One region of the Bradyrhizobium sp. SEMIA genome, then DNA from elsewhere that is predicted to be linked to it. Evidence: predicted binding sites of a transcription regulator. Region 1 holds the regulator's gene; each other region holds the start of a gene.
The links. Region 1 encodes PhoB, which activates phosphate uptake and scavenging genes when phosphate is short. Its sites were predicted from a motif close to TGTCATNNANCTGTCAT; they were not measured.

Region 1 (5,144 bases):
GCGTCGGCGTCATCGGCGGCGTCATGCTGGCGCTCGGCCGCGCGCTCGGCGAGACCATGGCGGTGACCTTCATCATCGGCAACTCGTTCCGCATCTCCTCGTCGATCTTCGCCCCGGGCACCACGATCTCGGCGGCGATCGCGTCCGAGTTCGCCGAAAGCGACGGCCTGCACCAGTCCGGCCTGATCCTGCTCGGCCTCCTGCTGTTCGTGCTGACATTCTTCGTGCTCGCAGCCGCGCGCCTGATGCTGCTGCGTCTCGAAAAGAAAGCGGGGAAGTAACATGAACCCGATTTACGCACGCCGCCGCCGCATGGACATCGTCATCCGCGCGCTCTGCCTCGCCGCCGCCGCCTTCGGCGTCACCTGGCTCGCGCTGATCCTGCTGACGCTGTTCTACAACGGCCTGACCGGGCTCAACCTCCAGGTCTTCACCGAAAACACCCCGCCGCCCGGCTCGACCGAGGGCGGCCTACTCAACGCCATCGTCGGCTCGGTGATCATGACCGTGCTCGGCGTCGGCATCGGCGCGCCGCTCGGCATGTTCGCCGGTACCTATCTCGCCGAGTACGGCCGCAACGACAAGCTGACCTCGGTGATCCGCTTCATCAACGACATCCTGCTGTCGGCACCCTCGATCATCATCGGCCTGTTCATCTACGGCGCTGTGGTGGTGCCGATGCGCGGCTTCTCGGCGATCGCCGGCTGCCTCGCGCTCGCCGTGATCGTCATTCCGGTGGTGCTGCGCACGACTGAGGACATGCTGCTGCTGGTGCCGAACGCATTGCGCGAGGCGGCCTCCGCGCTCGGCCTGCCGCGTTCGCTGGTGATCAAGCGCATCGCCTATCGCGCCGCGCGCTCGGGCCTCATCACCGGCGTGATGCTGGCCACCGCCCGCGTCGCCGGCGAGACCGCGCCGCTGCTCTTCACCGCGCTGTCGAACCAGTTCTTCAGCCTGAGCCTGAACAAGACGATGGCCAACCTGCCGGTGACCATCAACAACTTCGTGCAGAGCCCCTACGCCTACTGGAAGCAGCTCGCCTGGAGCGGCGCCCTGCTGATCACGTTGACCGTGCTTGCCTTGAACATTGGCGCGCGCATCCTGAGCGCCGAGAGGACCGCAAAATGAGCGATATGTCAGTTACCGTCAGTACGCCCGTTCAGCACGGCTCGCAGCCGCTACCCGAAGCCCCGGCCAAGGTGACGGTGCGCAACCTCAACTTCTATTACGGCGAGCATCACGCGCTGAAGAACATCAACCTGACGCTCGGCACCAACCGCGTCACGGCGTTCATCGGCCCGTCGGGCTGCGGCAAGTCGACCCTGCTGCGCATCTTCAACCGGATGTACGACCTCTATCCGGGCCAGCGCGTCACCGGTCAGTTGATGCTCGACCAGACCAACATCCTCGACCCCAAGCTGGACCTCAACCTGCTGCGCGCCCGCGTTGGCATGGTGTTCCAGAAGCCGACGCCGTTCCCGATGACGATCTACGAGAACATCGCGTTCGGCATCCGCCTCTACGAGAAGATCTCGAAGTCCGAGATGGACGACCGCGTCGAGAAGGCGCTGCGCGGTGGCGCCCTCTGGAACGAGGTCAAGGACAAGCTCAACGCGTCCGGCCTGTCGCTCTCGGGCGGCCAGCAGCAGCGCCTCTGCATCGCCCGCACCGTCGCGGTGCGGCCCGAGGTGATCCTGTTCGACGAGCCCTGCTCGGCACTGGACCCGATCTCGACCGCCAAGGTCGAGGAGTTGATCCAGGAGCTGTCCGAGAACTACACGATCGCGATCGTCACCCACAACATGCAGCAGGCGGCCCGCGTCTCTGACAAGACCGCCTTCATGTATCTTGGCGAGCTGATCGAGTTCGACGACACCAGCAAGATCTTCACGTCGCCGAGCGATCGGCGGACGCAGGATTACATCACCGGCCGGTTCGGCTGAGGAGACGGGATATGGGTTCTGAACATACCGCAAAGGCCTTCGACACCGACCTCCAGGAGCTCACGCGCCTGGTCGCCGAGATGGGCGGCCTCGCCGAGCGCATGATAGTCGATTCCGTCGACGCGCTGATCCGCCGCGACGTCGCGCTCGGCCAGCGCGTGGTCGCGACCGACGCCGAGATCGACGCGCTCCAGAAGAAGATCGAGGAGCGCGCCGTTCTCACCATCGCCCGTCGCCAGCCGATGGCGGTGGACCTGCGCGAAATCGTCGGCGCGATGCGCGTCGCGACCGATCTCGAGCGCATCGGCGACCTCGCCAAGAACATGGGCAAGCGCGTCGCGGCGCTGGAGACGGACTTCCATCCGCTCAAGCTGTTCCGCGGCCTCGAGCACATGACCGACCTCGTGCAGCAGCAGGTTAAGTCGGTGCTGGACGCCTACGCCGCGCACGACCTGCCGGCGGCGATGGCGGTGTGGAAGGGCGACGAGGAAGTCGACGCCATCTGCACCTCGCTGTTCCGCGAGCTCCTCACCTACATGATGGAGGATCCGCGCAACATCTCGTTCTGCATCCACCTGATGTTCTGCGCCAAGAACATCGAGCGCATCGGTGACCATGCCACCAACATCGCCGAGACCGTGTTCTACATGATCGAGGGCCAGGCGATCACCGACAAGCGGCCGAAGGGTGACATGACGACCTTTGCCACAACGGTCCCGAATAGCTGAAGAGTCAAGGAGCGACGACACCATGGGCGCACGCATTATGGTGGTTGAAGACGAGGAAGCTCTCACCGAGCTGCTTCGCTACAACCTCGAAGGCGACGGCTATGACGTCGAGACGGTGATGCGCGGCGACGACGCCGACACCCGTCTCAAAGAACACATCCCCGACCTGATCGTGCTCGACTGGATGCTGCCGGGCCTCTCCGGCATCGAGCTGTGCCGGCGGCTGCGCACCCGCCCGGAGACCAAGCAGCTGCCGATCATCATGCTCACCGCGCGCGGCGAGGAGAGCGAGCGGGTGCGGGGGCTTGCGACCGGCGCCGACGATTACATCGTCAAGCCGTTCTCGGTGCCGGAGCTGCTGGCGCGCGTGAAGGGCCTGCTCAGGCGCGCAAGCCCGGAGCGGCTCGCCACCGTGCTCGCCTATGGCGACATCGAGCTCGACCGCGACAAGCGCCGCGTCGCGCGCTCGGGCCGGCCGATCGATCTCGGCCCGACCGAATATCGCCTGCTGGAGTTCTTCCTCGAGCATCCGGGCCGCGTGTTCTCGCGCGAGCAGCTGCTCGACAGCGTCTGGGGCCGTGACATCTACATCGACGAACGCACCGTCGACGTGCATATCGGCCGCCTGCGCAAGCTGCTCAATCTCGGTCGTGAGCAGGACCCGATCCGCACTGTCCGCGGCGCCGGCTACGCGCTCGACGACCGCTTTGCGAAGGCGGAGCAGACGTAAGAACGATTGCAAGCGAGCAAAATAAAAGCGCGCCAAGTGGCGCGCTTTTTTATGTCACGGGTCGTCCCGGTCGCGTGCCGGGACGATGTCGTTTGAAGCAGCGTTCAGCGCGTGCCGGGCTTTGCCGGCGCACGGCGACGATCCGCCGCCGGCTGGTAGGCGACGCGCGAGTGCTGCGCGCAATAGGGCAGGCCGGAAAGCGCCTTGCCGCCGCAGAAGAAGAAATCCGGGCTCGAGGGATCGCCGACCGGCCAGTGGCAGGTCGCCTCGTTCAGCTCCAGCAGCGACAGCCGCTGGCTCATCGGCACCACGTTATCGTAGGTGACCGGCTCGGCCTCCACCTCGACCTCGAAGGCCTGCGCCAGTGCGGTGTTGCCGCGCGAGATCGGACGGCTCACGCGCATCATGTGCTGCGCGGGGCGGGCCTTGCGCGGCCGGGGCGCTGCCGATGAGGGGCTCTTGGCGCGGCCGGACAGGCCGAGCCTGTGCACTTTGCCGATCACGGCATTGCGGGTCACATTGCCGAGCTCGGCCGCGATCTGGCTGGCCGAAAGTCCGGCCTCCCAGAGCTTCTTCAGCTGCTCGACGCGATCATCGGACCAGGTCAAAACCGTCATTGCACCCTTTCCCTCGCTGCCGGCCAGCCATCCTGGGGCCTCACAGCGAATGCCTAAGCCTTGAAAAACCCGTGCCGCCAGAATCCCTTAAGGCTCGCCGGGCACGCAGGATGCGCCCGAACGTTTACGCCGGTACATGAGGACTCTTGGGATCAGAACTGCTGCACGAGATGTCGTATCTGACAGTCCAAACGCTACAATATGGCGTGACTCGCGCGCAAGAGTCCGCCGACTCGCTTCCACATGTTCCGTGGTGAAAATCCCGCAAAATCGGCACCGCAAGACTACGGATTCAGCGTTTCCCGGGGCTTTCGGGCGGCATTGACACCCGTCTCACCAGGCATAAGATAGTCGCACGTGCCGCCCTTAAAAGGCGGCACGTTTCGTTTTCCGGGCCGGTCAATGGTGCGTTGCGCAATGCACTCAAGCCGTCCGCAACATCCAAGTGATCGTCATGACCAACAGCGCCGCGCCGCATTTGCTCCCCGTTTTCGCCAGGGCCGACCTCGGTTTCGAGCGCGGCGAAGGCTGCTGGCTGATCGCGACCAATGGCGAGCGCTATCTCGACTTCACTTCGGGCGTCGCGGTGAACGCGCTCGGCCATGCCCATCCCGCGCTGGTCAAGGCGTTGCAGGAGCAGGCGACGAAGCTGTGGCACATGTCGAACCTGTTCCAGAGCCCCGACGGCGAGAAGCTCGCCGCGCGCCTGTGCAGCGAGAGCTTTGCGGACTTCGTGTTCTTCTGCAATTCGGGCGCCGAAGCGCTGGAGGGCGTGATCAAGCTGGTCCGCCATCATCACTTCTCCAAGGGGCATCCGGAGCGCTACCGCATCATCACCTTCGAAGGCGCCTTCCACGGCCGCACGCTGGCAACACTGGCTGCAACGGGATCTGCAAAATATCTCGAAGGTTTCGGTCCGCCGATGGACGGCTTCGACCAGGTGCCGCATGGCGACATCGAGGCCGTGAAGAAGGCGATCGGCCCGCAGACCGCCGGCATCCTGATCGAGCCGATCCAGGGTGAGGGCGGCGTGCGTTCGTCGCCGCCCGCCTTCCTCAAGGCGTTGCGCCAGCTCTGCAACGAGAAGGGCCTGCTGCTCGCGTTTGACGAGGTGCAGACCGGCATG
Region 2 (5,144 bases), 3.1 Mb from region 1:
TCAAGCGCGAGCGCGCCAGGAGCGAGCAGCGCGTGTCGCTGCTGCGCACCGACAAGATCGATCCCGACATGCTGGACGAGCGGGCGCGCTTCCAGCTCGACTACGTCAATCCGCATGATCTCGTTCGGATGATCCCGGCCAAGTAGCGCTTTCCGCTCCATTCGAAAGCCGCATCGAAAGCCGCTGCCGAAATCCGGCACGCGTCGATCAATTCTACCGAAGGTCGCAAGCATGGAACCGGACTGCCGCTTGACGGCAGTGCCGGCGCTGGCTCATGGCTTTCTATGCTGTCGGCCTGAGTTGACGCAGATCAACCGGGTCGTGCCGGCACAGCCTAGACTGCCACCCGGAGGAAACAGTGATGAATGGGCCAATGTCCCGGCATCACGCGGCCCGTGTCAGGCCGCCATTGCGTCAGGCCAGGCCGCGCGTTCCGCGCTGGTGGCCTCATGGTGCCGTTCGTCCCGCTTGCATCATCTCGATCCCGCCGGCCGCAATCTGCCGGTGCGGCTCAGCGACGCCGAGTTGCGGCAGGCGCGCGAGCGCATCGCGCCGCTGCTTGCCGCCGCGCAAGGCGCCATGGACCGGCTCTACCAGGCTGTCGGCGCGGCCGGTTGTTGCGTGTTGCTCGCCGACGGCGAGGGCGTGCCGGTCGACCGCCGCGGCACGCCGGCCGACGATGCCACGTTTCAGTCCTGGGGCCTGTGGACCGGTGCACTCTGGAGCGAGGAGCATGAGGGCACCAACGGCATCGGCACCTGCGTCGTCGAGCAGCGGCCGCTGACGATCGACCGTGATCAGCACTTCTTCACCCGCAACACGCTGCTGAGCTGCACCGCCGTTCCGATCTACGATCACGAGGCAGCTTTCGCCGGCGTGCTCGACGTCTCCTCCTGCCGCGCCGACCGCACCGATGCGTTCTCCAGCCTGATCGCGCTCGCGGCCGGCGAGGCGGCAAGGCGCATCGAGGCCGACTTGTTTCGCCGGGCGTTTGCTCATGCCCGCGTCGTGCTGACGCAAGGTCCGGACGGCCAGTCGATCGGCCTCGTCGCGGTCGATGCGGACGATCTCGTGATCGGCGCGACCCGCACCGCCCGCGCGGGACTGGGCCGCGGCCGATCTGCTCGGTGGCGATGCCGCGCATGATCACCTTGCCGGCGGCCAGCGCGCGGTGTTGCAGCGGGCGCTGCTCCGCGCCGGCGGCAATGTCTCGGCCGCCGCCAAAGCCCTCGGCGTCAGCCGCGCCACGCTGCACCGGAAGCTGAAGCGGTTCGATATCAGGCATTAGGCCATCGTCCTCGCAATGACGATGTGGAGGCCGCGAGCGTCCCATCTCCCCCGCGACTGTCGCAGAACTGCGACACTCCCGCCCGGCCATCGCTTCTATCAGGGCTGACAGAAACCACCTCCCGCGAGATCGTCGGCGCAAGTCGTGAATACACGGCGGATCGCGCAAACATCAACATCGGGAGTGAGCAATGAACAAGGTGGAATTCCTCGGCGTCACCCAAAGCCCCTTCGCCGAACGCTACGACAATTTCATCGGCGGCAAGTTCACAGCACCCATCGCCGGCAAATATTTCGACAATGCCTCGCCGGTGAACGGCCAGATCGTATGCAAGATTGCGCGCTCCGATGCGCAGGACGTCGAGGCCGCGCTCGATGCGGCCCATGCTGCCAAGGCGCGTGGGGTCGCACCAGCGTCGCCGAGCGCGCCGCCATCCTGAACAAGATCGCCGACCGCATGGAGGAGAATCTCGAGCGCCTCGCGATCGCCGAGACCTGGGACAACGGCAAGCCAATCCGCGAGACCCGCGCTGCCGACCTGCCGCTGGCGATCGATCACTTCCGCTACTTCGCCGGCGTCGTCCGCGCGCAGGAAGGCTCGATCGGCGAGATCGACCACGACACCATCGCCTATCATTTCCATGAGCCGCTCGGCGTGGTCGGCCAGATCATTCCCTGGAACTTCCCATTGTTGATGGCGTGCTGGAAGCTCGCCCCCGCGCTCGCCGCCGGCAATTGCGTGGTGCTCAAGCCAGCCGAGCAGACGCCGGCCTCGATCATGGTCTGGGCCGAGATCATCGGCGATCTCCTGCCCCCAGGCGTCCTCAACATCGTCAACGGTTTTGGCCTCGAGGCCGGCAAGCCGCTGGCGTCGAGCCCGCGGATCGCCAAGATCGCCTTCACCGGCGAGACCACGACGGGCCGGCTGATCATGCAATATGCCAGCCAGAACCTCATCCCTGTCACGCTGGAGCTCGGCGGCAAGTCGCCGAATATCTTCTTCAGCGACGTCACTGCTGAAGACGACGACTTCTTCGACAAGGCGATCGAAGGCTTCGTCATGTTCGCGCTGAACCAGGGCGAGGTTTGCACCTGTCCGAGCCGGGCGCTGGTCCATGCCGACATCTACGACCGCTTCATGGAGCGGGCGCTCAAGCGCGTCGCCGCGATCAAGCAGGGCGACCCGCGCGCGGCCGACACCATGATCGGCGCACAGGCCTCCAGCGAGCAGCTCGCAAAGATCCTCTCCTATATCGATATCGGCAAGCAGGAGGGCGCCAAGGTGCTGGCCGGCGGCGGACGCGCCGAGCTCGCGGGCGATCTCGCCGGCGGCTTCTACGTCCAGCCGACGGTGTTCGAAGGCAACAACAAGATGCGCATCTTCCAGGAGGAGATCTTTGGCCCCGTGGTCTCGGTCACGACCTTCAAGACCGACGATGAGGCGCTCGCGATCGCCAACGACACGCTCTATGGCCTCGGGGCCGGCGTCTGGAGCCGCGATGCCAACCGCTGCTACCGCTTCGGAAGGGCGATCCAGGCCGGCCGGGTCTGGACCAATTGCTACCATGCCTATCCCGCGCATGCGCCTTCGGCGGCTACAAGCAGTCGGGTGTCGGCCGCGAGACCCACAAGATGATGCTCGATCACTATCAGCAGACCAAGAACCTCCTGGTCAGCTATAGCCCGAAGAAGCTCGGCTTCTTCTGATCGGCAAGCCCTGATGGCAAGGCAGAGGCGGCGTCATGGCGGCGCCGCCTGTGCGCATCTATCATTGCGCACCCGCCGTCATCCGCCTGTCAGAGAATTGAGACAAGACGACAGGCTCGCCCTTGTGGCGTTTTGACGCGATGCTGCGCAAAGATGGAGGCTTGTCATGCAGGACAATCGTTCACGTCGGACGGTGCGTATTGGAGCGATGCTGGTCGGCGCGGCGCTCCTTCCCCTGTCGATGGCCTTCGCACAGACCGGCCCGGCTCCGGCTGGTGCCAAGCAGGTCCCGACCCTCGACGGCAAGCCCCCGCTGATCCTCGGCCATCGCGGCCTGCCGGGGTTGGTGGCCGAAGAGACCGAGGCATCGTACGAGCTTGCCGCGGCGCTCGGCACCGACGCGCTCGAAGAGGATTTGCACCTGACCAAGGACTGCGTCCTGGTGGTGCGCCATAACCCCTGGCTCAGCGACAACACCAATGTGGCCGAGGTCGCCAAGACCAACGCGACTGTTGCGGCCCGCAAGCGCACCGTGCCCGGCGTGCGCGTCAAGGCGCCGGCTTCCCCGACCGCGCCTGCTGATTATCTGACTGATCTTACGGATCCCGCCGATCCGAAATCGGTGCTGAAGTCGCTGATCGTGGACGGCGAGGACCACACCAATGACTGGTCGATCACCGACTTCACCATGGCCGAGCTGAAGGAATGGATCGCCGGCACGACCTACGATGCCGCCAACGAACGGCCAAAAGTCTTCAACGGCAAATTCCCGGTCATCAGCTTCCAGGACGTCATCGACATCGCCAAGGCCAAGGGCAAGGCGACCGGGCGTCCCATCCTGGTCTATCCCGAGACCAAGAACCCGACCTGGAACAATGCCCAGGCCATCGCAAACGGCTGCGGTGCGCCCGGCAGCCGTCCGCTCGAGGATGCCCTGATCAAGATCATCAAGGACAATGGCCTCAACACCAAGGATGCGCCCATCCTGGTCCAGAGCTTCGAGCCCGGCAGCCTGAAATATATGCGCAGCCATGGGCTTCAGACGCGGCAGGTTCAGCTCATCGACGGCAACGGCATCGACTTCAAGACCGGCAAGGTGCTGCTCAACAACATCACGAGCTCACGTCCGTTCGACTGGACGGTTGCGGGTGATGCGCGCCTCTACGATGCGATGCTGACCCCTGAGGGCCTTGCCGAGATCAAGGCCTATGCCGACGGCATCGGGCCGTGGAAGGCCTATATCGTGCCGCTCAAGATCGCGCCGTGGAAGGACAGCAACGCCGACGGCACGCCCTACAAGGGATCGACCCCGGAGGCATCGACGCAGGAGCCGACCAGCCTCGTTGCCGGTGCGCACAAGCTCGGCCTGTTCGTGCACGTCTTCACATTCCGGAACGAGAAGAAATATCTCGCCGCCGATTATCACGGCGATCCCGGTCTCGAATATCTCAAATTTTTCCGTCTCGGCGTGGATGGGGTCTTCACCGACTTCACGCACACCGGCGTTGCCGCCCGCACAGCCTATCTGCGCGAGCTCGGCTGGTAAGGCCGACGGTACGAATCGGACACGCGCCAAGGGTCTCTGCTCGTGGGATGCGCGTGTCCGATATGCTTGCCGCATCTGCTGGCACGGCCTGCATTGGCGCGGAGCTAATGTTGCCCAATCGGCGCCAAAGGTTTTGCAAAGTTTCGGCCACGTTGCAGTGCGGCATAATGAAAATCGTGCTATTCCGTTGCGGTGCTTTCCAACCGCGTTTGACTTGGGTTAGAGAGGGCTGAAGTTTTCTCTGACCCGGAATTCCCATGGCCGCACCCAAGAAAGCCGCCGCAGGCGCTGCGCAGGACAAGACCGACGGCGGTTCGCCCCCGGAATTCACCAGGGAACAGGAGCTCAAGGCGCTCCGCGACATGCTCCTGATCCGGCGGTTCGAGGAAAAGGCCGGCCAGCTCTACGGCATGGGTGCGATCGGCGGCTTCTGCCATCTCTATATCGGCCAGGAGGCCGTGGTGGTCGGCATGCAGATGGCCCTGAAAGAGGGCGATCAGGTCATCACCGGCTATCGCGACCACGGCCATATGCTCGCCACCGGCATGGACGCCAACGGTGTCATGGCCGAGCTCACGGGCCGCCGCGGCGGCTATTCCAAGGG
Region 3 (5,144 bases), 4.3 Mb from region 1:
GTGGTTCGACGTCGACAAGGTCGACGTCATCGTCGACGTGCCGAATTCCGGCGTGGCGCTCGCCGTCAACAACGTCGTCAAGGAGAAGAACGGCGTCTACATCAACTCGGGCGCGGCGACCTCCGACCTCACCAACGCGCAGTGCTCGCCCAACACCGTGCACTGGACCTACGACACCTACATGCTGGCCCACACCACGGGCCAGGCGCTGGTGAAGGCCGGTGGCGACACCTGGTTCTTCCTGACCGCCGACTATGCGTTCGGCGCAGCGCTCGAGCGCGACACCACCGCCGTCATCACCGCCAACGGCGGCAAGGTCGTCGGCGGCGTCAAGCATCCGCTGAACACGCCGGATTTCTCGTCCTTCCTGCTCCAGGCCCAGGCCTCCAAGGCCAAGATCATCGGCCTTGCCAATGCCGGCGGCGACACCACCAACTCGATCAAGCAGGCGGCCGAATTCGGCATCGTCAAGGGCGGCCAGAAGCTCGCGGCGCTGCTGTTGTTCCTCACCGACGTCAAGGCGATCGGCCTCGAGACTGCGCAGGGCCTCAACTTCACCGAGACCTTCTATTGGGACATGGACGACAAGACCCGGGCCTTCCCCAAGCGCTTCGCCGACAAGATGAAGAACAACGCTCCACCGACCATGGTGCAGGCGGGCGTCTATGCGGGCGTGCGCCACTACCTCAAGGCGCTGGAAGCGCTCGGCGGCAATTCGCATGACGGCGTCAAAGTCGTCGAGAAGATGAAGTCGATGCCGACCGAGGACGATCTGTTCGGCAAGGGCGAGATCCAGCCCAATGGCCGCACCATCCACAACGCCTATCTGTTCGAGGTGAAGAAGCCCTCGGAGTCCAAGGGACCGTGGGACTTCTACAAGCTCGTCGGCACGGTGCCGGGCGACCAGGCCTTCACGCCGCTCTCCGAGAGCAAGTGCGCGCTGTTGAAGAAGTAAGATAACGGCCCGCAGGCCTTAATGGCCTGCGGGCGACTTTCAGGGGAACGCCGAAGGGACCGGGTGCGGGATCGATGCAGGCTCTATACGCTCAGCTACTGGTGGGACTGATCAACGGCTCGTTCTACGCGCTGCTCAGTCTCGGGCTTGCCGTGATCTTCGGCATGCTCAACATCATCAATTTCGCCCATGGCGCGCTCTACATGATGGGCGCATTCGTCGCCTACTTCCTGCTCAACCTCGGCGGCATCAACTACTGGTGGGCGTTGCTGCTGGCCCCCATCATCGTCGGCATCTTCGGCATGATCCTGGAACGGACCATGCTGCAATGGCTGACCGGGCTCGATCACCTCTACGGCCTGCTCCTGACCTTCGGCATCGCGCTGATCGTGCAGGGCGTGTTCCAGAACTATTTCGGCTCCTCCGGCCTGCCTTACGCCATTCCGGACCAGCTCAAGGGCGGCATGAATCTCGGCTTCATGTTCTTGCCCGTCTATCGCGGCTGGGTGGTCATCTTCTCGCTGGTGGTGTGTCTGGCCACCTGGTTCCTGATCGAGAAGACGCGGCTCGGCGCTTACCTGCGCGCCGCCACCGAGAATCCGACGCTGGTGCGCGCCTTCGGCATCAACGTGCCGCGCATGATCACGCTGACCTACGGTCTCGGCGTCGGCCTTGCCGCGCTCGCCGGCGTGCTTTCGGCGCCGATCAACCAGGTGCGGCCGCTGATGGGCGCCGACCTGATCATCGTGGTGTTCGCGGTGGTCGTGATCGGCGGCATGGGATCGATCATGGGCTCCATCATCACCGGCTTCGCGCTCGGTGTGATCGAGGGCCTGACCAAATATTTCTACCCCGAGGCCTCCAACACCGTCGTGTTCGTGCTGATGGTGCTGGTGCTCTTGGTGAAGCCAACGGGATTGACGGGAAGGGCGGCCTGAGATGACAGCCTTGACGGACGACACGCTTTCGGTAACCCCGCGCGCGGTGCGCGACGAGATGATCGTCTTCGTGGTGATGGCGCTGCTGCTGGCGTCGGTGCCCTTCACAGGGGTCTATCCGTTCTTCGTGATGCAGGCGCTGTGCTTCGCGCTGCTGGCCTGCGCCTTCAACCTGCTGATCGGTTACGGCGGATTGCTGTCGTTCGGCCACGCGATGTTTATGGGCACGGCCGGCTATTGCAGCGCGCATGCGCTGAAGGTGTGGGCGCTGCCGCCGGAGCTCGGCATTCTCGTCGGTATCGCCGCGGCTTTCGGGCTCTCGATCATCACCGGCTACATCTCGATCCGCCGCCAGGGCATCTATTTCTCGATGATCACGCTGGCGCTGTCGCAGCTCTTGTACTTCATCTATCTCCAAGCGCCGTTCACCCATGGTGAGGACGGCATCCAGGGCATTCCGCAGGGACGCATGTTCGGCGTGCTCGATCTGTCGAAGCCGACCGTGCTCTATTACGTCGTGCTGGTCGGCTTCCTCGCCGGCTTCCTGCTGATCTATCGCATCATCAATTCGCCGTTCGGCGAGGTGCTGAAGTCGATCCGCGAGAACGAGCCGCGCGCGATCTCGCTCGGCTATCGCACCGACCAGTACAAGTTCCTGGCGTTCGTGCTGTCGGGGACGCTGGCGGGCTTTGCCGGTGCGCTGAAAGTGTTCGTGGCGCAGAACGCCTCGCTCACCGACGTGCACTGGACGATGTCGGGCGAGGTCGTGCTGATGACGCTGGTCGGCGGTCTCGGCACCATCTTCGGCCCGGTGGTTGGTGCCTTCGCGATCATCGCCATGCAGCAATACCTGGCGGGCTTCGGCCAGTGGGTGACGGTGATTCAGGGCTCGATCTTCGTGGTCTGCGTGCTCACCTTCCGCCGCGGCGTCATTGGCGAAATCGCCCATTACTTCCGGCGTTCGCTCTAAATCATTGATATCGCATCAATTTCATTGGTGCGCTAAAGCGGTGGATGATCCGGCGCCGCGGGTGTGAGAAGACACGCGCGCGGCGTCGAAATGGTCTATGACAGTTTTGTGACGGCTCGTTCGGGCCGGGCCATTTCGAGCCGGTAGCGACCCATGATGCGTTGGTTTCGCGCTCTGCTTCCCAGGGAAGAGCGCTTTTTCGAACTGTTCGACCGCCATGCCCAGACCGTGATTCAGGGCGCGTTTGCGCTCCAGGGCGTGCTCAATGGCGGCGAGGAGACGCCGGTCTATTGCCAGCGGGTCAGCCAGTTCGAGAACGAGGCCGACAACGTCACCCGCGAGGTGCTGACGGCGGTGCGACGCACGTTCATCACGCCGTTCGATCGCGGTGACATCAAGAACCTCATCACCTCGATGGACGACGCCATCGACCAGATGCAGCAGACCGCAAAGGCGGTGATGCTGTTTGAGGTCCGCGCCTTCGAGCCGCCGATGCGCGAGATCGGCGGGCTTCTGATCGAATGCGCCAATCTGGTCGGACGCGCTTTGCCGCTGTTGCAATCGATCGGGCCGAACGTCGCGATGCTGACAGCCATCACGGAGGAGCTGACCAAGCTCGAGGGGCGTGTCGATGACCTCCACGACATCGGGCTGAAGGAATTGTTCCTCAAGCATCGCGATGGCAACGCGATGGATTTCATCGTCGGCGTCGAGATCTACGACCACCTCGAAAAGGTGGCCGATCGCTTCGACGACGTCGCGAACGAGATCAACAGCATCGTCATCGAGCAGGTCTAGCGCATGATCCGGAAAAGTGTGCAGCGGTTTTCCGCTCAGATCATGCGCGAAGAGTAAGGCAGGGCCGCCGTGGATGCCGCGTTGGGTCTTCCCGTCCTGGTCGGACTGATCGCCGTCGCGCTGCTGTTCGACTTCCTGAACGGCCTGCACGACGCCGCCAATTCGATCGCGACCATCGTGTCGACCCGCGTGCTGCGGCCGCAGTTCGCGGTGCTCTGGGCCGCCTTCTTCAATTTCATCGCCTTCATGGTGTTCGGCCTGCACGTCGCCCAGACCATCGGCACCGGCATCATCGATCCCTCGATCGTCGATGCCCAGGTGATCTTCGCCGCTCTCATCGGCGCCATCGTCTGGAACCTCGTGACCTGGGCGCTCGGCATCCCGTCCTCCTCGTCGCATGCGCTGATCGGCGGCCTTGTCGGCGGCGGCATGGCCAAGGCGGGGATTTCGGCGGCGGTGTGGGGCGGTCTGTCGAAGACGGTGCTGGCGATCGTCCTGTCGCCGCTGGTCGGCTTCTTTCTCGCGATGATGCTGGTCGCGATCGTGTCCTGGCTCTCGGTGCGCTCGACGCCGTTTGCGGTCGACCGCGCGTTCCGCATCCTGCAATTCGCCTCCGCCTCGCTCTATTCGCTCGGCCATGGCGGCAACGACGCGCAGAAGACCATGGGCATCATTGCCGTGCTGCTCTATTCGCAGGGCCATCTCGGCGGCGAATTTTCGGTGCCGTTCTGGGTGGTGCTGTCGTGCCAGGCGGCGATGGCGTTGGGCACGCTGATGGGCGGCTGGCGCATCGTCCGCACCATGGGCCTGCGCATCACCAAGCTGACGCCGATGCAGGGCTTCTGCGCCGAGACGGGCGGCGCCGCGACGCTGTTCATGGCGACGTTTCTCGGCGTTCCCGTCTCGACCACCCACACCATCACTGGCGCCATCGTCGGCGTCGGTGCCGCCCGCCGGGTTTCGGCGGTGCGCTGGAACGTCGCAAGCTCGATCGTCTATGCCTGGGTGATCACCATCCCGGCCTCGGCCATCGTGGCCGCGCTGACCTGGTGGGCAGTCCAGCTCTTCAGGTGACGAGCTTCAGCCCGACGATGCCGGCAACGATCAGCCCGATGCTGGCGAGGCGGAAGGCGGTGGCGGGCTCGCCGAACAGGAAGATGCCGAGCGTGGCAGTGCCGACCGCGCCGATCCCGGTCCAGACCGCATAGGCGGTCCCGACGGGCAGGGATTTGAGGGCAAATCCCAGCAGGATGACGCTGCCGGCCATCGCCGCGAGCGTGACGACGGACGGAACAAGCCTGGTGAAACCCTCGGTGTACTTCAGCCCGATCGCCCAGGTGATCTCGAGAAGACCGGCGACGAACAGGATGCTCCAGGCCATGACGACCCTCCATTCAAGGCAGGGTCGTCCCCGCTGGCGATTAGTTGTGAAAAGGAGGGCCGTCCCTCCCAAACGGCGATATGGGGCTGGCTGAAGGGCTCC
Region 4 (5,144 bases), 4.7 Mb from region 1:
GGATCGGTCGCTTGTTCTGCCATGCCTTTCCACATGGCCTCGATGGCTGTTCGGCCCTGCACCATCGCGGAGCCGGGCGGGAATGCGATCGCGTCGGCGGTGTAGAGGGACGCAATCCCGGCAAAATCGCCCTTGTTGAACAGTTCGATCCATTTCGCATTGTTCGCATCAATCTCGGCCTTCTGGGCCAAAGCCGGCGCGCTCAACGAGATCACGATTGTCATCACTGACGCTATGTTGCGCATGATCATCTCCAGACCCAATGTACGATGCGGCTGCAGGGCAGCCGTCTGTCTCGAAGTGGATGCGTTGAATGACGCATCCCAGACCGGGGCAGGCGCAACGGCAATTCCGGGGAATTACCGTCAGCACCATTGACGAAGCTGCACAGTGGAGATTGCCGGCGGTCGCGACCGGCGCAGTGCGTGAGGGTCGCAGTGAGTTTGAGGCCCGAGGTTTCGCTGACGTGCCGCTAGGACCTAGCGCAGCTTACCGATCTTTGGTGCATGAGCCCGGTGTTTGCGCGTCGCGCGATGATACGCCGCGACGTGTCCGTTGAAGCCTGGACAGAGGCGTCCCGCACAGTCCTGCGATGGTGCCATTATGCCGGTGTGTTGCCCGACGTGTCAAATCCGCTTGCGGGACGGGCACGTCATTGATCCGCCATGCCCCGGGCTACTGTGCATGGGGTTGTTTTCGAATTTTTGTTTGGAGCGCCTCGAGCGAGGCGCTCTTCACGCGCTCTCCGTCTCCCGGTGCACGTCGTGCACCACGAGGCCCATGCCTTCCTCGGGCATCTTGATCCAGTCGCGGCGCTTCAGGGTGCGCTTGGTGTCCTCGTAGCCAGAGGTCCAGTGCTCGCGCATCGAGGTGCCCGAGAACTCGTGGTCCTTGGCGTCGCCCTCATAGGCCTTCTGCTGGTAGATCAGATGCAGGATCGCGATCTCCGGCATGTTGCGCAGGCTCGCCTTGAGCTGGCGGTCCTCGTCGGACAGCTGCTCGTCCGGGATCTTCGCCAGGGCCTTGTAGAGCAGGACCTTGAGATTGTGGGTGCGGCGGTAGACGTCGGTGTTGTGGCGCGTGCGCGAGGAATACATGATGTCCTTGTGGCGGGCCATCACGTCCTGGATCGAGCGCGGCAGCACGCCGCGGGCGCTGAACAGGTCGACCTGGAACACCAGCGAGTTGAGCGCGTCCTCCTGGTCGAGCAGATGCTGCAGCGGCGTATTGGAGACGATGCCGCCATCCCAGAAATGATCGGTGCCGATCCGCACCATCGGCAGCGCCGGGGGCAGGGCGCCGGAGGCCATGATGTGCTCCGGCTCAATCTCGTCATGGGCGTTGTCGAAATAGATGAAGTTGCCGGAGAGCACGTTGACCGCGCCGACCGCGAAGCGGACCTTCTTCTCGTTGATGAGGTCGAAGTCGACGAGCTCGAGCAGGCTCTCCTTCAGCGGCATCGTGTCGTAATAGCTGGTCGCGGTCCTGGCGCCGACCGGGCTGAACCAGGGATTGATCTGGTGCGGGGTGAAGAAGCCGGGTTGGCCCATCGCCGACGTCATCCAGGCGCTGTAGAGATTGCGCCATTGGCGGAAGACGTCGCCGTCAGGCGTGTAGTGCCAGATCTTGCGGTTGGTGATGCGCTCCCAGAAGATGCGCAGCGCCTCCAGCCGCTTCTCCGGCTTGTTGCCGGCGATGATGGCGGAATTGATCGCACCGATCGAAACGCCGCACACCCAGTCGGGCTCGATGCCGGCCTCGTGCAGCGCCTGGTAGACGCCGGCCTGGTAGGCACCGAGTGCGCCGCCGCCTTGCAGCACCAGCGCGACGCGGTCGCAGCGCTCGGGCCGCCAGCCGCGCGAAGGGGGCTGGTGGGTCGAATGTGTCGGTTGCGACGTACGGGCGTCCATGGGCGATGCCTCCTGCCTATTCCAAACGATTGCGTCCGGTGGTGACGACCTGATGACAATTGCGGCGCCGATGCATCGTCCGCATGCATGCTGGCCGCAGCGGGAATGGCGGCAGGTCGCGCGGCTGACGGAAATCCTTCACATCGCAGTCAATGACGGCGGCTAGCAATTTGCATAATATCCGCGAACCGGCGCGCGGACGTCACAGAGGCATCACACAGGAGATCAAGATGCGCAGGGAAGACGTGCTGAGACTTCCGTCGATGCCGGCTGCGGGACCGAGCTATCCGGCCGGTCCGTACCGCTTCGTCAACCGCGAATTCCTGGTCATCACCTACGAAACCGATCCGGACCTGATCCGCGCCGGCCTGCCTGAGCCGCTGGAGCCGATCGACCAGTCGATCGTGCATTACGAATGGATCAAGATGCCGGACTCCTCCGGCTTCGGCAGCTACACTGAATCCGGCCTCGTCATTCCCGCGCGCCTCAACGGCGAGGAGGTCAACTTCGTCTCGCAGATGTATCTGGACGATGATCCGCCGATCGCCGCCGGCCGCGAGATCTGGGGCTTTCCAAAGAAGTACGCCCATCCGAAACTCGAGATCGTCAAGGACACGCTGACGGGCACGCTGGAATACGCCGGCCAGCTCGTCGCCATGGGCACCATGGGCTACAAGCACGAGAGCATGGCCGGCAACGGCGATCTCACCCGCGCCACGCTGTCGAAGACGCAAGTTAATCTGAAGATGATCCCCGGCGTCGACGGCCGGCTCGAGGTCTGCCAGCTCGTTGCGATCAACCTGATCGACATCGTGCCGAAGGGCTCGTGGATGGGGCCGGGCCGGCTGCATCTGGTGCCGCATGTCAATGCGCCGGTTGCCGACTTCCCGGTTCGCCGTTGCCTCGGCGCGCACCATTACATCGCCGACCTGACGCTGCCGTTCGGCCGCGTCGTCCACGACTACGTCAAGGAAGCCGAAGCCGCCGCGACGGGGCTGGCCGCCGAGTAGGGCGGCTCGCCATCATCAAACTGTAACAAAGCCGTAATTGAGTACCCCGCGTGGGTCCGGAAGATGCCGTCAGCCATCTTCCGGAGCGGGGCATCTGTTGACGGTTGGGGTTGGCCATGGCTGAGCCGGCAAAGCTTGTCAGCGCGATAGGGAACACCGAGCCCGCTATTCCCGGCCTGGTCTGGGCATTCCGCCTGCACAGCGACGGTAGCGCCGAGCCGCTTCCGATCGACCAGCCGATCGAGTTCACTCATGATGGCCGGCTCTGGCTGCATTTCAACCTGACAGATGGTCGCGTGCGGCCGTGGATCGCGGCATCGCCGCTGCCGCCGCTCGCGCGCGAGCTGCTGCTGTCGAACGACACGTTCCAGCAGCTCCACGTCATCGACCATTGCGTCTACGGCGTGTTCTCCGATCTCGTGCGCGAGATCGACAGCGCGACGGAGGAGACCGCGTTCCTGCGCTTCGCCATGACCGAGCATCTGCTGGTCTCCGGCCGCCATCAGGCGCTGTGCTCGGCGGATGCGACGCGCCGCGTGCTCGAAGGCGGCTACCGCGTCGACAATGTCGCTCATCTCCTGGAGAAGATCGTCGACGAGGTCGCCGACACGCTCGACCGGATGGCCGACAAGCTCGGCCAGGAAATCGACGACATCGAGGAGCGCATTCTCGCCGATGAGGCCAAGCCCGAGATGCGCCGCAATCTCGGCCGCCTGCGCCGGACCTGCGTCCGCCTGCATCGCCAGCTCACCGGCCTGCGCGTGCTGTTCCACCGGCTCGACCAGAAGAACACCGACCACCTTGCGCCAAGCTTGCGCATCCATGCCGGCAAGCTGGCGCAGCGGCTGGACGGTCTCGACCACGACATCGTCGAGCTGCGCGAGCGCAGCCGCCTGCTCGAGGAGGAGCTGCGCTTCAAGAACGAGGAGGAGAGCAACCGCCACCTCCACACGCTCTCGATCGTGACCTCGCTGTTGCTGCCGCCGACGCTGATCACCGGCATCTTCGGCATGAACACCAAGGGCCTGCCGCTCACCGACGTCGACGAGGGCTTCATCTGGGCGGCTGCGATGATGATCTGCTCGGTCGGTGCGGCCTATCTGTTCATGCGGCGCACAGGCATCTTCAAAAAATAGCCTGCCGTGACCGGAACTGCCCACAGATTGCTGCTGCAAAGCGCCGCCGCCATTGCGCTCGCCCTGGCGAGCACGGATGCATTCGCCGGCGCCAAGGACGAGAGCGCGGCCGAATGGCTGTTTCCGAAATGGTTCAACGAGTGGCATGACGGCCTCGCCAACAAGGGCCTGAATTTCGGCGCCACCTACATCGCGGACAACATTGCCAACGTTTCCGGCGGCGTGAAGCGCGGCGCCATCCATTTCGGCCGCCTCGACCTGTCGATCGATGCCGATCTCGACAAGCTGGTCGGCTGGACCGGCGGCCGCTTCTACGCCAACGGCTTCGTGATCTACGGCCAGGGGCTCTCGCGCAACTACGTGGTGAATCTCGCGACCATCAGCGAGATCGAGGCGCTGCCGGACCAGCGGCTCTACAACGCCTATTTCGAGCAGAGTTTTTTCAACGACCGCCTCAACATCAGGGCCGGTCAGCAGGCCGCCGACGTCGAGTTCTTCGACAGCCAGACCGACGACCTCTTCATCAACGGCACCTTCGGCTGGCCGGCGATCAAGGCGAGCAACCTTCCGGCCGGCGGCCCGGCGCCGCCGATCGCGGTGCCCGGCATCCGCGTCAAGGCCACGCTGTCGGACCAGGTCACGCTGTTCGGCGCGGTCTTCAACGGCGATCCGTCCGGTCCGGGCGATCAGGATCCGCAGCTGCGCGATCATCACGGCCTTGCCTTCCGCGTCAACGATCCGCCCTGGGTGATCGGGCAGGTGCGCTTCAACTACGACATCGATATCGGCGGGCGTCCGCTTGCCGGCAATTTCACGCCGGGCGCGTGGAAGCATTATGGTTCGTTCGACAGCCAGCGCTTCACGGTGGAAGGGCAGTCGATCGCCGACCCAGATGGCAGCGGCATTCCGGCAAGGCTCCGCGGCAATTACGGCATCTTCGCCGTCATCGAGCAGGTGCTCTACCGTCCACCGGAGGTCAAGGACAACACGACCTCGGCCTCGCTCCCGGGTGTCACCGCGTTCGGCCGCATCGCCTACAGCCCGCCGGACCGCAACCTGATCGATCTCTATCTCGACGGCGGCATCGG

Region 2: the regulator PhoB is predicted to act here: its motif matches at 3,071-3,087, upstream of FOM02_RS11185 (glycerophosphodiester phosphodiesterase family protein).
Region 3: the regulator PhoB is predicted to act here: its motif matches at 2,961-2,977, upstream of FOM02_RS22445 (DUF47 domain-containing protein).
Region 4: the regulator PhoB is predicted to act here: its motif matches at 1,952-1,968, upstream of FOM02_RS20755 (acetoacetate decarboxylase).

The regions. Positions count from the first base shown of each region.
Region 1 is NZ_CP046601.1:8,928,535-8,933,678, reverse strand. It holds gene pstC (phosphate ABC transporter permease subunit PstC) at 1-281, shown strand, start outside; gene pstA (phosphate ABC transporter permease PstA) at 283-1,128, shown strand; gene pstB (phosphate ABC transporter ATP-binding protein PstB) at 1,125-1,943, shown strand; gene phoU (phosphate signaling complex protein PhoU) at 1,955-2,671, shown strand; gene phoB (phosphate regulon transcriptional regulator PhoB) at 2,694-3,401, shown strand; gene FOM02_RS42735 (GcrA family cell cycle regulator) at 3,506-4,018, opposite strand; gene FOM02_RS42730 (aspartate aminotransferase family protein) at 4,473-5,144, shown strand, end outside.
Region 2 is NZ_CP046601.1:2,311,227-2,316,370, forward strand. It holds gene FOM02_RS11170 (FtsB family cell division protein) at 1-146, shown strand, start outside; partial or broken gene FOM02_RS11175 (GAF domain-containing protein) at 362-1,288, shown strand; partial or broken gene adh (aldehyde dehydrogenase) at 1,479-2,994, shown strand; gene FOM02_RS11185 (glycerophosphodiester phosphodiesterase family protein) at 3,161-4,540, shown strand; gene pdhA (pyruvate dehydrogenase (acetyl-transferring) E1 component subunit alpha) at 4,798-5,144, shown strand, end outside.
Region 3 is NZ_CP046601.1:4,594,087-4,599,230, reverse strand. It holds gene FOM02_RS22460 (ABC transporter substrate-binding protein) at 1-955, shown strand, start outside; gene FOM02_RS22455 (branched-chain amino acid ABC transporter permease) at 1,030-1,893, shown strand; gene FOM02_RS22450 (branched-chain amino acid ABC transporter permease) at 1,895-2,863, shown strand; gene FOM02_RS22445 (DUF47 domain-containing protein) at 3,017-3,661, shown strand; gene FOM02_RS22440 (inorganic phosphate transporter) at 3,731-4,735, shown strand; gene sugE (quaternary ammonium compound efflux SMR transporter SugE) at 4,728-5,042, opposite strand.
Region 4 is NZ_CP046601.1:4,231,245-4,236,388, forward strand. It holds gene FOM02_RS20745 (YybH family protein) at 1-245, opposite strand, end outside; gene FOM02_RS20750 (patatin-like phospholipase family protein) at 735-1,910, opposite strand; gene FOM02_RS20755 (acetoacetate decarboxylase) at 2,141-2,920, shown strand; gene FOM02_RS20760 (transporter) at 3,037-4,056, shown strand; gene FOM02_RS20765 (carbohydrate porin) at 4,063-5,144, shown strand, end outside.